DNA from 4 places in the Streptomyces sp. NPDC001002 genome. Region 3 is predicted to be linked to each of the others. Evidence: riboswitches for the same ligand, from Rfam matches in the RefSeq annotation. Region 3 holds a riboswitch; each other region holds the start of a gene.
What was found. A riboswitch is a leader RNA that binds a small molecule or an ion and turns the genes downstream of it on or off. The one in region 3 is predicted to bind cyclic di-AMP.

Region 1 (4,466 bases), on a different contig from region 3:
CAGCCCGCCTATCCGGCGTCGCCGTACCCCGCGTACAACCCGTACCAGCCGTAGATCAACCGCGTACGCCGGAGATCGGTCAGGCCGACGCCTGCGTCAAGCGGTCGATCTCCGTCTCCGTCAGGGTCAGGTCCGCCACCGCCAGCAGGGCGGGCAGCTGCTCAAGCGTGCGGGCGGACGCGATCGGGGCGGCCACCGTCGGCTGGGCGGCGAGCCAGGCCAGGGCCACGGTCGCGACCTGCGCGTCATGGGCGGCGGCGATCTCGTCGAGGGCGGTCAGCACCCGCTGCCCCCGCTCCGACTCCAGGTAGGCGCCGGCGCGGCCCGCTCGCGCGCTCTCCACCGTCGTACCGGGCCGGTACTTCCCGGTGAGGAAGCCGGCGGCCAGGGCGAAGTAGGGGACGGCGGCGAGGCCCGCGGTGGCGGCGATGTCCCGCAGCTCGCCCTCGTAGGTGTCGCGGGAGACCAGGTTGTAGTGGGGCTGGATGGCCACGTACCGGGCCAGGTCCTCGCGGTCGGAGAACTCCAGGGACTCCCGCAGCCGCTCCGGCGTGATGTTGGAGACGGCGATGTTGCGTACCTTGCCCGACCGCACCAGCTCGTCGAGCGCGCCGATGATCTCCTCGACCGGGACCTCGGGCTGGTCGAAGTGGGTGTAGTAGAGGTCGATGTAGTCGGTTTCCAGGCGGCGCAGCGAGGCGTCGGCGGCGGCCTTGATATTCGCGCCGGACAGGCCCTTGTAGTCGGGGTGCTGGCTGACCTTGGTCGCGATGACGATGTCGGAGCGGTTGCCGCGGGCCTTGACCCACTTGCCGATGATCGTCTCGGACTCGCCGCCGGAGTTGCCCTCGATCCAGGCCGTGTAGGAGTCGGCGGTGTCGACGAAGTTGCCGCCGGCCGCCGCGTAGGCGTCCAGGACGGCGAAGGAGGTCGCCTCGTCGGCCGTCCAGCCGAAGACGTTGCCGCCGAGGGAAAGGGGGAAGACCTCCAGGTCGGAGGAGCCGAGCTTGCGCAGAGAAGCAGAGGAGGACGTCATGCTTCACATCAACGCCGGCAGCGGAGACCGGTCTTCCGCGGGAGCCGCAAAGTTCCCGTAAACAAGCGGAGTCCGCTGTTCCGGGAACTTGGCGATGCCTATCGGTGCTTTTCGACAGCGGCCTGTGTCAGGGGGTGAGGCCCTTGCTGCGCAGCCACGCCATCGGGTCGATCCCGTCGGCCTGGCCGTTCGGGTGGACCTCCAGGTGCAGGTGCGCCCCGGTCACGTTGCCGGTGGCGCCCACGCGGCCGATGACATCGCCGGTGGCGACCTTCTGGCCCACGCTCACGCCGATCGACGACTGGTGGCAGAACCACAGCTCCGTACCGTCGTCGAGGGTGAGGATCGTGCGGTAGCCGTACGAGCCAGCCCAGCCGGCCTCCGTGACGGTGCCGCTGTGGATGGCCTTGATGAGCGTGCCCGTGGGGGCGGCGAAGTCGAGGCCCGTGTGGTAGCCGGAGGACCACAGGGAACCGGCCTGCCCGAAGGTGCCGGTGATCGTGTAGGAGGCGACCGGCAGGCGGTACTGCGTGGCCAGTTCCGCCAGCTTCGCGGCCTCGGCCTTCTTCTTGGCCTCCGCCTCCGCCTTCTTCTTCGCGGCGGCGGCCTTCTCGGCGGCCGCCTTCTCCGCCTTCGCGGCGGCCTCGTCGACCTGCTTGGAGAGGGAGGCCTCGGTGGCGTACTGGACCTTGCTGTCGACCTGGACGCGCTGGGACTCGGCCTGCGCCATGATGCGGTCGCGCAGCACCTCGCCGGCGTCCTTGGTGCCCTGCTCGGTCTCGGTGGAGGTCACACCGACGCTGCTGAGGGCGGTCGCGGAGCCCTTGGCGGCGGGGGTGGAGGTCTCGCCGAAGACCGAGCCGACGTTCGGCAGGTCGGGCACGGAGATGGAGACCGGCGGCTTGCCGGTGTTGGCGCTGGCCATGCCGCCCGCGCTCACCGCGGCTATGACACCGACGCCCAGGACGGTGGAGCTGCGGGCGAATCCCCCGCCGCCGCCGCGCTGCTTGGAGACGCGGTGGCGACCGCGGTTGGGGCGGACGGAATCCTCGGTGGGGTTCCATTCCTCCCAAGGGCCCTCGTCGGTGCGGTATCCGCCGTAGCCGAACGTCTCGTTGTCACGCTGGCTCGGCACGGACGGGGCCGCCGGGGCAGGGGGGTTGGACGCCACCTGGGCGTACTCCTTTCCTTCCTTCTCGCCTACCGGGTTAGCTGACGGGTTCGGAGCAGGAAGGTCTCCTACGCGCGTAAACCGGTCGTGCGTACACGACGGACTACTCGCGATTCACCCCAAGTTGGTGGTTCCCCGGTTCCCTTGCGGGATTCGGCGCGTGCGCACGGAGCCGACTCTTGTGACGGCTGGGACGACCGCGCTGCGTTATCGAACGTTAATAGACACGGGGTGGGGATTCCAAGCTGTTCGGCTTGATCATTAACGTTTTCACGCAGGACGTTCGGGCCATGACCGGTGAAAATCGGGCGAGTTGACCAAGCCCGGGAATGAACAGAGCTGTTGACGGGATGTCAGTTGTTGGGCGGAGGGCATTCGCCTGCTCACCGGGCGTGACAACGGCCGAAGAGAGCCCGAAGACAGGGGCGGGAAATGACTCAGGGCCGGAATCCGATGATCTGGACTCCGGCCCTGTGCCGTCAGTAGCGGGGACAGGATTTGAACCTGCGACCTCTGGGTTATGAGCCCAGCGAGCTACCGAGCTGCTCCACCCCGCGCCGTTGTGTTCTCCACTGTACGCCATCCGCGGGACGGGAGTGACCAAGGAGAGATCGGGACGGGAGCGGCCGGGGAGCGACCGGGCCGGTCAGGTCGCCGGGTTTCCGGCGTGGGTCAGGGTCTCCCAGGAGACGAAGAGATCGTCGGTACCGGCCGGGCGGGTCTCCTCGGCCAGCTTGTGGGCGGCCGGGACGGAGCCGCCGAGTCGGCCCTCCAGGTGGTTGAGGGCGACCTCCAGGTCGGGGCCCATGTTCCGGTCGACCTTGCCGCCGCACAGCCACGCGGGCGGGTTCTCGCCCAGCTGGTAGCGGGCGTGGAAGGCGAGCGCCGCGGTCAGCCGGTCCTTGACCTCGCCGTACAGGTCGACGCCCTGGTGCCAGGCGGTCTCGGCGATGTGCGCGGTGGCGGCGAGCGAGTAGCCGACGTGCTTGAAGTTGCGGCAGGTCTCCTGCGCGACGCCGTCTTTGTACGTCCCCTGCTTGAACCAGTACGTCGTCAGCTTCTGCGGCGTGTTCATGGTCGAGCCGGCCACGGTGAGCGGGACCTTGCCGTCCTTCTCCAGGTAGAAGTAGGCGGGCACGCGGTCGCGGAACCGGGCGAGGGCGGCGTCGAAGGCCTTGTGGTCGTTGGTGAAGACGGCGATGCCGATCGCCGCGTCGGTCATCGCGAGGTCCCAGTTGCCGTTGTAGTCGGGCAGCTTCTCGGTGACGTACGGCTGATACGCCGTACGCAGCATCTTCTCGAACCGTGCGACCCGGTCGGCCGGCCACCCGGCACCCGGCGCGTACCGCACGATCTCCGCCGCCCGCGCCCATGTCGACCCGGCCCACGCGGTCTGCAGTCCGGCGTCCTCCTCGGAGTGCCGCTTGATCTTCGCCGACCAGGCGTCCATGATCTCCCGCGCCTTCAGCGCGTGCTCCTGCTTGCCGGTGACGCTGAAGAGCAGTGCCTGTGTGTACGCGGCGATCGCGTCCTCCCGCTCCTCCACACACCCCTGCGCGACCTTGCCGCCCCAGGGACAGTCGACGTTCTCGTACGGCTCGGGCCGGTACTTGTACGACCCGTACTTGCTGTCCCGCATGTCCAGGAACGCCTTCAGCCACGGCTGCTTCCCGGCGGTGACGTTCTTTCGTACGGTGTCCAGCTGCGCCTTGCTGACGAGCACGCCGGGGTGGGTGAACGTGGCGTCCGGGGGGAGGGCGCGGGCCATGGTCCGGGTACCGGGGTCCGCGCTGCCGCACGAGGCGACGGTCACGGTGAGAAGGGGCGCGATCAGGAGCGCGGCGGCTCGTCTTGTGAGTGACCTCACGGCCATCTTTTCCTCCGCTTATGTCCATTCGGGTCTCTCGCAGAGTGACCGTTCGGGGAGTGGGGCGCAGGATCTGTTGGGCCGATTGGACCGACAGGGCAGGGGTGGACGTCAGGCCAGGAGGTGGGAGTTGGGCGCCTTCGCTCGCTCCTCGTACTCCGGGATCACCACCACCTCGACCCCCCGCCCCGCCAACAACCCGTTCCCGTCCGCCGCCGTCACGAACGTGTCCGGCTCGCGCCAGGCCGTCACCACTCGGCGTACCCCCGCGTCGAGGATGAGCTGGGCGCAGGGCTTGGGGCGGGAGGCTCGGTGGGCGCAGGGTTCGAGGCTGCTGTAGATCGTGGCGGACGGAAGGCGGGGGTCCGTCGGGGCGAGCTTGGCCAGGGCCG
Region 2 (4,466 bases), on a different contig from region 3:
GACCTCGCCCATCTGCGCAAGCTGCTCGGCCGCCGCACGACGGCGCTGCGACGGCTGCGCTCGGCGGTGCGCTGGTACGCGCCGACCGGCCCGGCCAAGGGCTGGCGGCTGTGGATCGAGGGCTGGGCGGCGGCGCTGCGCGAGCCCGCGCTGCGGGAGGTCACCCGGGACCTGGACCGGCAGTGGAAGGCCGCGCTCGCCGAGGTCATCGCGGAGGGCGTCGCCGCCGGCGAGTTCCACTGCCCCGACCCGCACGGCACGGCTCTGCGCCTCACGGCCCTGCTCGACGGGCTCGCCGTCCAGCTGACGTCGTACCCCGGCGCGGTGCCGCGGGCGCGGGCGCAGGAGTGGGTGGACGAGGCGGTGGCCCGGGAACTGGGTCTCGCGCAGGAGGCGTTGACCGCGTCCGACCGCTGAGAGCCACCCTCTCCCCCGGTCACCCCGCCACCGCGGGGTCGATCGCCTCGATACTCCAGCGGTGTGGGCCGCGCCGTTTCAGGTCGGCACGGCCCACACCGCTGGCACCCGTCAAGCCACCCGGGCGATCCGCGACTTGATGTCGTCCGGGGACAGCGCGCCCTTCGCCGTGACGTGGTCGCCCGACGACTCGCCGCGCAGCCGCCGTCCGATCCACGGCACCAGGTACTCGCGCGCCCAGTGCACGTCGTCCCGCCGGACCTCCAGGGTGCCGCGGGGCGGCAGCGGGGGCCAGGCCTGGTCCGGGTCGGCCGGTACCTCCAGACCGAGCACCTGGCCCGCGCGCAGCGCCACGCGCGTGTGCCCCTCGGGCGAGAGGTGCAGCCGGTCGTCGTCCCAGGCCCGGCGGTCCTGGACGGTCTTGAGGGACCACAGGTCGAGCACGGGACAGCCGTACCGGTCGGCGACCGCGCGCACATGTCCGTTGTAGGTGGCGATCTTGCCGCGCAGATGCTTGAGCACGGGGACGCCTCGGGTGTCGAAGCCGGTCGTCACCAGGACGGTGCCGGCCGACTCGGTGAGCCGGGCGATCGCCAGCTCGAACCGCTCGGCGACCTCGTCGGGGTCGGTGCCGGGCCGGATGATGTCGTTGCCGCCGGCGCTGAAGGAGATCAGGTCCGGGGCGAGTTCGAGCGCCTGCGGAAGCTGGTCCGCCACGATCTGGTCGAGCAGCTTTCCGCGTACGGCGAGGTTGTTGTACGTGAAGTGGCCCTCGGGCTCCCGGTCCGCGAGCAGTACCGCGAACCGGTCGGCCCAACCGACCATCGCCCCGTCGGGGCCGGGGTCGCCGACGCCTTCGGTGAAGCTGTCCCCCACCGCAACGTACGACCCGATCACTGATCTGCTGTCATTCTTCGAATCGTCTGCCACAAGCGAACATGATTCACCTTCGAATGTGACCTACGCGACCGTAGGAAGGGGTTGACGTGCGGTGAGATAAGCCACTCCTAAAGTGTTCACCAAACCAGGAATAGCTTTCCGGCCACGGCTGTTGACGGCTGGAACGCCCTGCCGAAGGCGGCACCACGTCACACCGAAGGCCGGACCCGGGGATCGGGATCCGGCCTTCGGCAGCGTGTCAGGCAGGTGGTTCAGGGGGCGCGTCAGCCGACGGCGACACCCTTCGTACGGAGGTAGGCGACCGGGTCCACGTCGGACCCGTAGTCCGGGGTCGTACGGATCTCGAAGTGCAGGTGCGGTCCGGTCACGTTGCCGGTCGCGCCGGAGAGGCCGACCTGCTGGCCCTCGGTCACGGTCTGGCCGGCCGAGACGGAGAGCTGCGAGAGGTGGGCGTACTGGGCGTAGTAGCCGTCGTTCAGCTTGATGACGACCTGGTTGCCGTACGCGCCGCCCCAGCCCGCGGAGACGACCGTGCCCGCGGCGACGGCCTTGAGCGAGGTGCCGGTCGGGACGACGAAGTCGACGCCCGTGTGGTAGCCGCTGGACCACATACTGCCGGCCACGCGGTAGCCGGTGCCGATGGTGGCACCGGTGACCGGGAGGGTGTAGCCGCTGGAGCTCGCGGAGTCGGCGGACTGCGTGCTCGTCGAGTTCGAGGAGGCCTGGCTGTCCGAGGAGGAACTCTTCGAGGAGGAGTCCTTCGAGGACGACGAGCCCGAATTCTTCGAGGACGACGAAGAAGAGGACGAGGAAGAGGGCGACGAGTCGGTGGTGCCGGTCGCGGCCTTCTTGCCGAGCGTGAGCTTCAGGCCGGGGTGGATGAGCGACGGGTCGTCGCCGACCGCCTCACGGTTGTCCGAGTAGAGCTTCTGCCAGCCGCCGGTGACGTTCTCCTCGTCGGCGATCTTCGCCAGCCAGTCACCGGATCGCACCGAATAGGTGCGCACACCTTGGGTGTTGGCTGTGCTCTTCTTGGCGGACTTCTGTGCCGTCGACTTCTGCTGGACCGACGCATTCTCGGCGGCCGGAAGCGACTGGACGGCCTTTTCCGAAACGCCCTGGGAAGCCGATTCGGAGGTGGCCGCGTGGGCGCCGGTGGCCCCCATCAGCGGGAGGGCGAGCGCGGCGCCCCCGGTGCCGGCGACGGCGATGGTGCGGGTCAGGCGCTGGGACTTGGGGCGACGGTGCTTACCCTTCGCGGGCATGACGAATTCCTCTCCGGCGCCTGCGAGGTGAGCTGTCGGGTGCGAGCTGGAGATGCCCGGCCGCGCTTTTCGGCACGGCTTTACCCCAAGCCTCTTCCGGAGACCGGAACAGGCGGTTGTACCTGTGGGTCCCCCGCTCCTGCCGTTCACGGGTGAGTTGAGCGGACTCCGGTCGGCGGCAGGATTGGGCGTCCGTCCGGATTGGTGGCGAACGTAAGCGACCAGGACGCGAAGGAACAAGTAGAGGTTCCCTGTGAATACGTTTCTCTTGATCCCTTGTGAGAATTCACGGTCACCCTGCGTGAATTAAGGACCCGCCACCAGGCACAAACACCCTTGAAAAGCACGTGAATTACGTGGACATGCAGAACCACGCACGGTCACGGATATGACGCTCCTCACGTGACGTCACCCCAGTCCGCCTTATTCCAGAGCGAGTTGGAACGAAGGCGAACCAAGGCGCCAATTCGGACAGAAGAGTCAGATGCGACGGAGTCGGAGAACCGTCGCATCGAAGTCGCCGCGCAGCCCGGTCCGCAGTCCGTGATGCAGCAGTACGGCACCCCTGTGAACTTCGCCCGTTTCGAGGCATTCGTACGACGCTGTCGGGTCCAGTCCGCGCAGCCGCACCGCCGGCACGGGCTCGCCGTAGCTCTGCGCCTGAAGCCAGGCCAGGACCACGGTCTCGTCCCCGAGCACGTACTGGACGGCACTGAGCCCGCCCTGCGGGGCCCGCAGACGGTGAAGGTCACCGCGCTGCACGATGTGCCGGATCTCCTTGTAGAGGGCCACCCAGCCGCCCGCCTCGGCCAGCTCCTCCTCGGACCACTTGGCGAGGTCTCCGCCGACCCCCAGCACGCCCGCCATGGAGCTCACGAACCGGAAGCGCAGCGAGCTGACCCGGTCGTTGAGCTGGGTGTTGGGGCTGTCGGTGACCCAGGCGGCCATCACGCGCGCGGGGTGGATCTGGGTGAAGCCGTGCTGGATGGCGAGCCGGTCCAGCGGGTCGGTGTTGTCCGAGGTCCACACCTCGTCCGTACGGCTCATGATCCCGAGGTCGATCCTGCCGCCGCCGCCCGAGCAGGACTCGAAGGAGACCCCCGGGTGGGCCGCCCGCAGCCGGTCCAACAGGGCGTACAGCGCGCGCACGTGGTCGATCCACAGCCGCTGCGGGTACGCCTCGCCGGGCCAGCCCGCGTCGGTGAAGCAGCGGTTGAAGTCCCACTTGACGTAGTCGATCGGGGCGCTGGAGAGGATGGCGTCGAGCTTCTCCCAGAGGTACTCCTGGACGTCCGGCCGGGCCAGGTTGAGTACGAGCTGATTGCGGAACTCCGTCCGCTTTCGTCCCGGTTGGAACTGCACCCAGTCGGGGTGCGCGCGGTACAGGTCGCTGTCCGCGTTGACCATCTCGGGCTCGACCCAGATGCCGAACTGCATGCCGAGCGCGTGCACCTCGTCGGCGAGCGGCTTGAGGCCCCCGGGGAAGCGGTCGGGGTTGGGCGTCCAGTCGCCGAGTCCGGCCCGGTCGTTGACGCGCTTGCCGAACCAGCCGTCGTCGACCACGAAGAGCTCGACGCCGATCGCCGCGGCCTGCCGGGCGAGGGTGCCCTGCTGCTCCTCGGAGATGTCGAACTCGGTGGCCTCCCAGGAGTTGAACAGCACGGGCCGGTCCCGGTCCGCGTCCGGGATGACGTACGCGCGCTGGTAGGCGTGCCAGGCGCGGCTCGCGCCGCCGAAGCCGCCGTCGCTCCACAGGCCGGCGAAGACGGGGGTCGTGAACGACTCCCCGGCCGCCAGGCGCAGCAGCCCGGATTCGTCGTAGCCCACACCGCCGTTGATCTGCACGCGCGCGTCGGGGAGTTGGGCCACCGCGATCCGCCAGGA
Region 3 (4,466 bases):
GCTCGACGGCGTCCAGGGTCTCGGTGAGCGAGCCGATCTGGTTCACCTTGACGAGCAGCGCGTTGGCCGCGCCGTCCTCGATGCCGCGGGCCAGGCGCTCCGGGTTGGTGACGAACAGGTCGTCGCCGACGATCTGCACCTTGTCGCCGAGGCGGTCGGTGAGGACCTTCCAGCCGGCCCAGTCGTCCTCGTACAGCGGGTCCTCGATGGAGACGAGCGGGTACGCCGCCACGAGCTCCTCGTAGTACTCGGTCATCTCGGCGGCCGAGCGGGACTTGCCCTCGAAGTCGTACTTGCCCTCGTTGTAGAACTCGGACGCGGCGACGTCGAGCGCGAGCGCGATCTGCTCGCCCGGGATGTAGCCGGCCTGCTTGATCGCCTCAAGGATGAGGTCGAGCGCGGCGCGGTTGGAGTCCAGGTTCGGGGCGAAGCCGCCCTCGTCGCCGAGGCCGGTGGACAGGCCCTTGTTCTTCAGGACCTTCTTGAGGGTGTGGTAGACCTCGGCACCCCAGCGCAGGGCCTCGGAGAAGGACTCCGCGCCGATCGGGGCGATCATGAACTCCTGGATGTCCACGTTGGAGTCGGCGTGCGAGCCGCCGTTCAGGATGTTCATCATCGGCACCGGCAGCAGGTGCGCGTTCGGGCCGCCCAGGTAGCGGAAGAGCGGGAGGTCGCTGGCCTCGGAGGCGGCGTGCGCGACGGCGAGGGAGACGCCGAGGATGGCGTTGGCGCCGAGCGAGCCCTTGTTGTCGGTGGCGTCCAGGTCGAACATCGCCTGGTCGATCAGGCGCTGCTCGGTGGCGTCGTAACCGACCAGCTCCGGGCCGATCTGCTCGATCACGGCGAGGACGGCCTTCTCGACGCCCTTGCCCTGGTAGCGGTTGGGGTCACCGTCACGCAGCTCGATGGCCTCGAAGGCACCCGTGGAGGCGCCGGAGGGGACGGCGGCACGACCCGTGCTGCCGTCGTCGAGGCCGACCTCGACCTCGACCGTGGGGTTGCCTCGGGAGTCCAGGATTTCCCGGGCTACGACGACGTCGATGGACGGCACGAGCATCTCCTTCTTCAATGTGACGCGGCTACGCGGGCCGCGATGGCTCTGCGAGACCGAGCCTAACCGTCCCGGGGCGAACAGCCAGCCGATGGGCCGCCCCTTGGACAGAACCGGGAGCAAATTGTTTCCGAACGAAACAAAGCAGAGGGGCAAAAAGAACCCCGCCCCGGTGCGTACGGGGGAACACGCACCGAGGCGGGGAGTCCGTGGGGACGGGGGAGGCCCTCACGTGTCATCCATGATGGAGGACACGGCTGTCGGGCCGCTGTGGTTCAGCTACCAGGTCCCTGTCACCAGAGGTCCGGCCCAGGGTCCGGCTGTCACTTGAGGTGCAGCTGCTGACCCGGGTAGATGAGGTCCGCGTCCTCGACGATGTCCTTGTTCAGCTTGAACAGCTTCTCCCAGCCGCCCTTGACCTTGTGCTTCTCGGCGATCGTGCTGAGGGTGTCGCCCTTGACGACCTTGTACTCGCCGTCGCCCTTCTTGACCTTCTTGCCGGTCGGGGTGGTGACGGTCTTCTTCGCGGCCGGACGGTCGGCGGAGCGGGAGGTGCTGGTCGAGTCGTTCGAGCGGGTGCTGGTGCCGCTGCTCGAAGAGCTGCTGTTGTTCGAGGAGCTGGAGGAGTTCGACGAGCTGCCGCCGTTGTACGTGGCACCGGACAGGCCCGTGCCGCAGACCGGCCAGGCGCCCTTGCCCTGGGAGGCGAGCACCTTCTCGGCGACGGTGATCTGCTGCGCCTTGCTGGCCTGGTTGGCCTGCGCCGCATACTGGGTACCGCCGTAGGCGGCCCAGGTCGAGGCGGAGAACTGCAGACCGCCGAAGTAGCCGTTGCCGGTGTTGATGGACCAGTTGCCGCCGGACTCGCACTGGGCGACGGTGTCCCACTCGGAGGCGGTGGCGGCGGAGGCGTTGCCGGCCGCCATGAGCGGGGCGGCGATGGCGACACCGGTCACGCCGGCGAGCGTGGCGACGCGGGTGGCCTTGGACGGACGACGGTGCTTGCCCTTGCTGGAAAACAGCATGCGGAGATCCCCTCACCGACGCCTGCGAGGTGAGCTGTCGGGTTCGGGCCGTGTGAGTTGCCCGGCCGCGCGTCTCTCGGCGCACGACTTCACCCCAAGCCGGTTCCGGCACTGTCTGCCGGGCCCGGCACTTACCTGGGTCCCCCGCTCCTGCCTACGGCGCTGTGAAGCGACGACTGTTCCCTACGGCCGCTGGCAGGATTCGGCGTTGCGGCATTCGGGGTCCGTGTTGACGAACGGTGATGACCGTAGACACGGATTCCGCGGAAACTCAAAGACGATCAGGGCTTCTGAGAGTCATCCCACACTTTCACCAAACCGGACATTCAGTCCGAAGACCGTCGTTAACTCCCGTCGCTTTTCGTCCCGTTCGGCCCTTGTCCGACCCTATTCGCCGGGAAGGTTCAGGGTCTGACCGGCCGCGATGTCGTTCGGGTTCGCGCCGATGGCCTGCTTGTTCTCGGCGTAGAGCGCACGCCACCCGCCGTCCAGGCCAAGGGAGTCGGCGATGGAGGCGAGAGTGTCACCACCACGGACGGTGTACGACCCCTGCGCGGACCCTCCCTTGTCGGTGCCGACCGCATCCTCGTCGGCGCTGGCGCCGCGGTGCTTGCCGGAGCCGATCGCGCCGGTGTCGACCAGGCTCCAAGAGCCCACGGCCTGCTCGGACTTGTCCGAGTCGTCACCCTTCGCCCGATCTGTCGACGGACTGTCGCTTCCCTGTGAACCGCTCGCCGACTCGGACGGGGAGTCGGAGGGCGAGAGGTACTCGTCCGATTCGTCAGGGTTGGTCGAGGAATCGGACGAAGAGTCAGGTGAGGCCGACGGCGATGTGGACGAGTCCGTCGAGGACGAGTCGTCGGACGTGCCGCCGGGAGTGTTGGACAGGCCGGTGGAGCCGGAACCGTCCGAGGAGCCCGAGGAGGGGTCGGACGAGTCGTCCAGGATCCCGGTGTCGATGTCGGTCGACCCGTCGTCCGCCGACAGTCCCGCGGTCAGCCCGCAGGTGTGGAACGCGCCCACGCCCTGGTCGTCCAGGATCTTCTCGGCGACGGCTATCTGCTGGTTGCGGCTGGCCAGGTCGGGGCGCGAGGCGTAGTCGAGACCGCCGTACTGCTCCCAGTCGTCCTGCGACAGCTTGAGGCCGCCGTAGAAACCGGTCCCGTCGTTCTGGCTCCAGGAGCCGCCGGTCTCGCAGTTCGCCACCTTGTCCCAGGTGGTGCCGTCGGCCGCGCTGGCGCTCACCGCGCCGAGGAGCGGGATGGCGATGGCGGAGCCCGTCACACCGGCCGCGACGAGGAGGGCCGGAGCCTGGCGGGGGCGACGGTGACGACCGTTCCCGGAGAGCATGCGGGGGCCTTTCAGAAGACAGTGGTGACGAGTGCGACGCATGGTGCTGGGCACCGCACTTGAACGGTGAACGTATAGGCAGTCCATTGCTTGTCACAAGTTAATGCCGCGTAGATCACGTGAAGATCACAGAGTTGAATGCGCGTCATGTTTGCGCAGGTGGACACGTGCGCCCGCACAGTGACGATCCGGTCACCCGGGTGGCGTGAACTCGACCGGCAGCGTGCGCAGTCCACGCATGATGAGTCCCCCGCGCCATCTCAACTCGGCCGGATCCACGGCGAGTCGGAGGTCCGGCAGCCGGGTCAGCAGCGTGGCCAGCGCGGTCTGTCCCTCCAGCCGGGCGAGCGGCGCGCCGAGGCAGTAGTGGATGCCGTGGCCGTACCCCAGGTGCTGGTTGTCCCGGCGCGAGAGGTCGAGGGTGTCGGGCTCGGCGAACCGCTCCGGATCCCGGTCGGCCGCCGCGAGGACGACGAGAACGGGGTCGCCGGCCGCGATGTCCTGCCCGCCGACGGTGAGTTGCTGCGTGGCGAATCGCCAGGTCGCCAGCTCCACCGGGCCGTCGTAGCGCAGGAGTTCCTCCACGCCGGTCTCCAGCAGACCGCGTTCGCCCGCGGCCAGGGAGTCCTGGAGGAGGGTGCGCTGCTCGGGGTGGGTGAGGAGGGCGTACGTGCCGTTGCCGATCAGGTTGACGGTGGTCTCGAAGCCGGCGAAGAGCAGGATGAACGCCATCGCCGCGGCCTCGTTCTCGGTGAGGTGCTCGCCCTCGTCCGAGGCGCGGATGAGGCCGGAGATGAGGTCCTCGCCGGGCGCGGGCTCGGCGGGCAGGGCCGCGCGCTTCTTGTGAATGAGGTCGAGGAGATACCCACGCATCTTCTTCACGGACCGCGCGACCCCGCCCCGCGGCCCGCCTCCGTGCCGGATCATCATCCCCGCCCAGTCCCGGAAGTCGTCCTGGTCCTCGCGCGGGACGCCGAGCAGGTCGCAGATCGCGTAGATGGGGAGCGGGAAGGCGAACTCGTGGATGAGGTCCGCGGAGC
Region 4 (4,466 bases), on a different contig from region 3:
CGGCCTCGGCTCCAAGGTCAGCTACGTGGCGGCGGCCGACCGCGAGGGCGCCCAGGAGATGGTGCGCCATCTCATCTCCCGCGGCCGACGCCGTATCGGCATGGTCACCGGACCGCTCGACACCGCTGGCGGTCCCGACCGGTTGGCCGGCTACCGCGACGTCCTCACCGAGGCAGGCCTGCCCTACGACCCGGCACTCGTCGTCGAGGGCGACTACCGCCGCACCGGCGGCGAGCGGGCCGCCCGCGCACTCCTGGACCGGACCCCGGACATCGACGCGGTGTTCGTGGCCTCCGACCTCATGGCCCTCGGCGTCGTCAACACCCTTCAGCAGTCCGGCCGTTCGGTCCCCGATGACATCGCTGTCGGCGGCTTCGACGACTCGGCCGCGGCCACCGCGGGCACCCCGGCGCTCACCACCATGCGCCAGCCCTACGACCGCATCAGCGCCGAGATGGTCCGCATGCTGCTCGCGCAGATCGCCGGCGAGGACACGGCGGGGGTGCTGCTGCCGACGGAGTTGGTGATCAGGGAGTCGGCGTGACCCGAACTCCGGTTGTCCACGCACATGTAGTCAGCAACCGTCCGGTTCGCGTCGAGTTAGCCGGGCTTTCCATCCGTATTCTCTGATCATGGCCGCACCCCTCGCATATTCACTCATCGCCACGGATCTGGACGGCACCCTGCTCCGGGGCGACGACACCCTCTCCGACCGGTCTCTCGCCGCGCTCGCGCGGGCGGTCGGCGCCGGGGCCCGCCATCTCGTCGTGACCGGACGGCCGGCCCCGAGAGTGCGACCGCTCCTCGACGACCTGGGGAGCAGGGGGCTCGCGGTGTGCGGGCAGGGCGCGCAGGTGTACGACGCCGGCGCGGACCGGCTGCTCTGGTCGGTCACCCTGGACCGGGAGTTGGCCGAGACCGCGCTCGGCAAGATCGAGGCGGAGGTCGGGCAGGTGTACGCGGCCGTGGACCAGGACGGCGTCGACGGACTCACGCTCATCGAACCCGGCTACCTCATGCCGCACCCCACCCTGCCCGCCGTCCAGGTCGGCCGCCGCGACGACCTGTGGCACGAACCGATCAGCAAGGTGCTGCTGCGCCATCCCGACCTGTCCGACGACGAGTTGGCCACGACGGCCCGCACAGTGGTGGGTTCACTGGCCACCGTCACCATGTCGGGACCCGGCACCGTCGAACTCCAGCCATGCGGCGTCACCAAGGCGACCGGCCTCGCCCTGGCCGCCCGCCACCTGGGCCTGGGCCCGCACGAGACGATCGCCTTCGGCGACATGCCCAACGACATCCCCATGTTCGACTGGGCCGCCCACGGAGTGGCCATGGCCAACGCCCACCCCGAACTCAAGGCGGTGGCAGACGAGGTGACGACGTCGAACGAGGACGACGGCATCGCCGTAGTCCTGGAACGACTATTCCCACAGCGCCCCTGATAGGCCCGAAGGGCCTTCAGGGGCGCGGGGAACTGCGCGACCAGCCACGACGGCGCCGCAGCCGCAAACGAACACATCGCGGCACTTCCCATCGCGGCCGATCCGACGGAGTCAGTACGCCCCGTAGACGTTGTCGATCGAGCCGTAAACCGCCGCCGCGTAGTTGCAGGCCGCCGTGATGTTCGCGACCGGGTCGTACGGGTCGAAGGACGTGCCGGCCACGTGGTACGCGGCGAAGGTCGGGTCGATCACCTGGAGCAGGCCCTTGGACGGGGTGCCGGCCACCGCGTTGGAGTCCCAGTTGTTGATGGCGTACTGATTGCCGGACGACTCACGGATCACGTTGCGGTAGATGCCGTCGTACGTGCCCGGGATCCCGTTCTGCGCCATGACCTGGAGCGAGGCGCGGATCCAGCCGTCGAGGGTGTTGGAGTACCCCAGCGACGCGGCGGTCACCGTCGACGAGGGAGCCGCGGACGCGGTGGTCGCGCCGATGACGGGGAGGGCGAGCACCGCGGCCCCCGTGCCGAGCACGGCGAGCTTGCGGGCGAGGCGGGAGTTGCGGCTGCGACGGTGCTGAGCGGATGCAGGCATGACGAGGTTCCTCTCCGTCGCCTGCGAGGTGAGCTGTCGGGTTCGGGCTGGGAGGTGCCCGGCCACGCCCTTGCGGACGCGACTTAACCCCAAGCCGTCCCGGTCGCGCTGACCGGTCCGGCGACTTACCTGGGTCCCCCGCTCCTGCCGTGCGGTGAGTTCGTGACTGGGATGCCGGGCGGCGGCAGGATTCGGCGTTCCACCCGACAGGGCGGGAACGTATGCGAGAGCACATGTCCGGAACAAGTACCGGATTCACACATCGACCCTATTGACCTTGGTCTGAGGCCTATGGGGCGCTTGATCCTTTGCGCCTGCCAAGAGTCAACTGGCAAGCGGCGGAAGGAGAAACGCCGACATGTCGGGGCACAGGGCATACACAGAAACGCGTGACCCAAGTCACGGCAGGATTAAGAACGGCAAAACGGGCATTCATCCTCAACTGGCAGTTCTCGGAATCCTCTTCTCCCAGGTCCGATGAAAGATCACCTCACCGCCTTCGGTGCAGATCACCTCATTCGAGGTAATAAATTCCGTTTCGTCGCACGTAATCTCCGACCGGGTGCGCACGGTGGTGTCCCAGGCCTGCTCCGGCCGATGCAGCCGGATCGACCAGTCGGACCGCGTACGCGCCGACAACGGATCCGACTCGTCGATCGTGTACGTCTCCAGCGCGTCCTCGGTGAACTCCAACCCGTCCGGATACACCCGGGTCCCGCCGTACCGCGGGTCCACCTCCAGCCGCCACTCACCCTTCGCGACATCCCGCACGACCACCCGCTCGGGCCGCGGCTCGTCCAACGTGGCCGGGTAGTTGACCCCGAGCGGCTCGGCCTCCTCGGGCCCCTCGAAGCGAATGCCGTCCGTCGATTCCCGTTCCCGCACCGGGAGTTCGAGCGCGCTGCCCTCCGGGTCCATCGTGAAGCCGGCCGCCGACTCCGGCTGGGGCCAGATCCACGGCCAGTACGCCGAGGACACCGCGAGCCGGATGCGATGCCCGGCCGGGACGGCGTACCCGATGCCGTTCAGCTCGAAGGTCACGTCCTCCACCGCGCCCGGCGTCCAGGGCACCGCCCGCTCCCGGCCGAACCGCGCCGACAGATTCAGCACCCCGCGCGTGATCAGCGTCGACGCTCCGTCCGGCGCCACATCGCACAGCCGGGCGATCACCTGCCCCCGCGCCACCTCCGAGGTCAGCCGCAACCGCACCCTCGGCCGCCCCAGCACCCAGGTCTCCGCCGGCACCTCGAACTCGAAGCACGCCGAGCGCGCGTCCTCGTCCCGCTGGTCCGGCGGCAGATCGGCGTCGTTCCCGAAGGGGAAGAACCGGCCCGCGTCCACCCCCGTGTGCATGGGCGACCGCACGATCGCGGGTGCGCCACGCAGCCCGTACGTCGTCGTCTTGACGTGCGGCGAGGGCCAGGCCGGCTCGCCGACCCAGCGGCCGGGCAGGGTCTCGTAGACCGTGGCCGGCGGGTGCGCGTCGCTGACGTAGGAGCGCAGCAGGGGGTCGGCCATGACGCCGGTGTCCTTGCCCTTCAGCCAGTGGTCCCACCAGCGCAGGGTCTCCTGGAGGAAGCCGATCGCCGGGCCCGGCGGCAGGCCGCGGTCCGGGTACTGGTGGGACCAGGGGCCGATCAGCCCCCGTACCCGGTCCGCCGGAAGGTGCTCGACGAGCCGCAGCACGGTGTCGCGGTACGGGTCGTGCCAGCCGCCCACCGCCAGGACGGCCGCGTCGATCGCGCCGTAGTCCTCGCAGACGCTGCCGTGCCGCCAGTAGTCGTCCCGGGTCTGGTGGGCGAGCCAGGTGTGGATGAAGGGGTCGACGGCCTCCAGGCGTTTGAGCCACATGTCCCGCCATTCCTCGCCCACATGGAGCGGGTCCGGCGGGCGGGAGACGAAGGCGAGCATGGTCGCCGCCCACGCGTGCATGTCGACGGCGAGGGCGGAACCACCCATGTAGTGCACGTCGTTGTCATAACGGTCGTCCGTGGAGCAGACGGTGACGACCGCCTTGAGCGGCTCGGGTGCGAGGGCCGCCAGCTGGAGGGAGTTGAAGCCGCCCCAGGAGATGCCGAACATGCCCACCTTGCCGTCGCACCAGGGCTGCGCGGCAAGCCAGTTGACCACTTCCACCCCGTCGGCCAGCTCGGTCGCCGAGTACTCGTCACCCGGCATGCCCTCGCTGTTGCCGTGCCCGCGCACGTCGACCCGGACGGAGGCGTAGCCGTGCCCGGCGTACCAGGGGTGGCGCTGGGCGTCGCGGGGCGCGGTCCAGTCGGTCAGGCGGTACGGCAGGTATTCGAGGAGCGCCGGTACGGGCTCCTCGGTGAGCGGGCGCCATACGCGGGCGTACAACCGCGTTCCGTCGGGCAGCCGGACACGGAGGTCCTCGTGAGTCGTCTCGTACGGGAAGGACGTTCT

Region 1: it holds a riboswitch for cyclic di-AMP, as region 3 does, so the genes downstream of both, ACWDR3_RS23560 (M23 family metallopeptidase) here and ACWDR3_RS39375 (transglycosylase family protein) in region 3, are expected to answer to the same signal.
Region 2: it holds a riboswitch for cyclic di-AMP, as region 3 does, so the genes downstream of both, ACWDR3_RS26475 (M23 family metallopeptidase) here and ACWDR3_RS39375 (transglycosylase family protein) in region 3, are expected to answer to the same signal.
Region 4: it holds a riboswitch for cyclic di-AMP, as region 3 does, so the genes downstream of both, ACWDR3_RS20120 (transglycosylase SLT domain-containing protein) here and ACWDR3_RS39375 (transglycosylase family protein) in region 3, are expected to answer to the same signal.

What each region holds. Positions count from the first base shown of each region.
Region 1 is NZ_JBSFLV010000051.1:38,350-42,815, reverse strand. It holds gene ACWDR3_RS23570 (PrsW family intramembrane metalloprotease) at 1-54, shown strand, start outside; gene ACWDR3_RS23565 (aldo/keto reductase) at 80-1,036, opposite strand; gene ACWDR3_RS23560 (M23 family metallopeptidase) at 1,164-2,207, opposite strand; cyclic di-AMP (ydaO/yuaA leader) riboswitch at 2,219-2,376, opposite strand; tRNA gene ACWDR3_RS23555 (tRNA-Met) at 2,691-2,764, opposite strand; gene ACWDR3_RS23550 (alginate lyase family protein) at 2,854-4,080, opposite strand; gene ACWDR3_RS23545 (dihydrofolate reductase family protein) at 4,186-4,466, opposite strand, start outside.
Region 2 is NZ_JBSFLV010000062.1:31,331-35,796, reverse strand. It holds gene ACWDR3_RS26485 (TetR/AcrR family transcriptional regulator) at 1-417, shown strand, start outside; gene ACWDR3_RS26480 (SGNH/GDSL hydrolase family protein) at 529-1,314, opposite strand; gene ACWDR3_RS26475 (M23 family metallopeptidase) at 1,581-2,582, opposite strand; cyclic di-AMP (ydaO/yuaA leader) riboswitch at 2,585-2,756, opposite strand; gene ACWDR3_RS26470 (alpha-galactosidase) at 3,063-4,466, opposite strand, start outside.
Region 3 is NZ_JBSFLV010000146.1:17,719-22,184, reverse strand. It holds partial or broken gene eno (phosphopyruvate hydratase) at 1-1,057, opposite strand, end outside; gene ACWDR3_RS39375 (transglycosylase family protein) at 1,375-2,076, opposite strand; cyclic di-AMP (ydaO/yuaA leader) riboswitch at 2,081-2,248, opposite strand; gene ACWDR3_RS39370 (transglycosylase family protein) at 2,464-3,426, opposite strand; gene ACWDR3_RS39365 (cytochrome P450 family protein) at 3,619-4,466, opposite strand, start outside.
Region 4 is NZ_JBSFLV010000041.1:11,925-16,390, forward strand. It holds gene ACWDR3_RS20110 (LacI family DNA-binding transcriptional regulator) at 1-544, shown strand, start outside; gene ACWDR3_RS20115 (HAD family hydrolase) at 633-1,448, shown strand; gene ACWDR3_RS20120 (transglycosylase SLT domain-containing protein) at 1,560-2,042, opposite strand; cyclic di-AMP (ydaO/yuaA leader) riboswitch at 2,046-2,209, opposite strand; gene ACWDR3_RS20125 (CocE/NonD family hydrolase) at 2,481-4,466, opposite strand, start outside.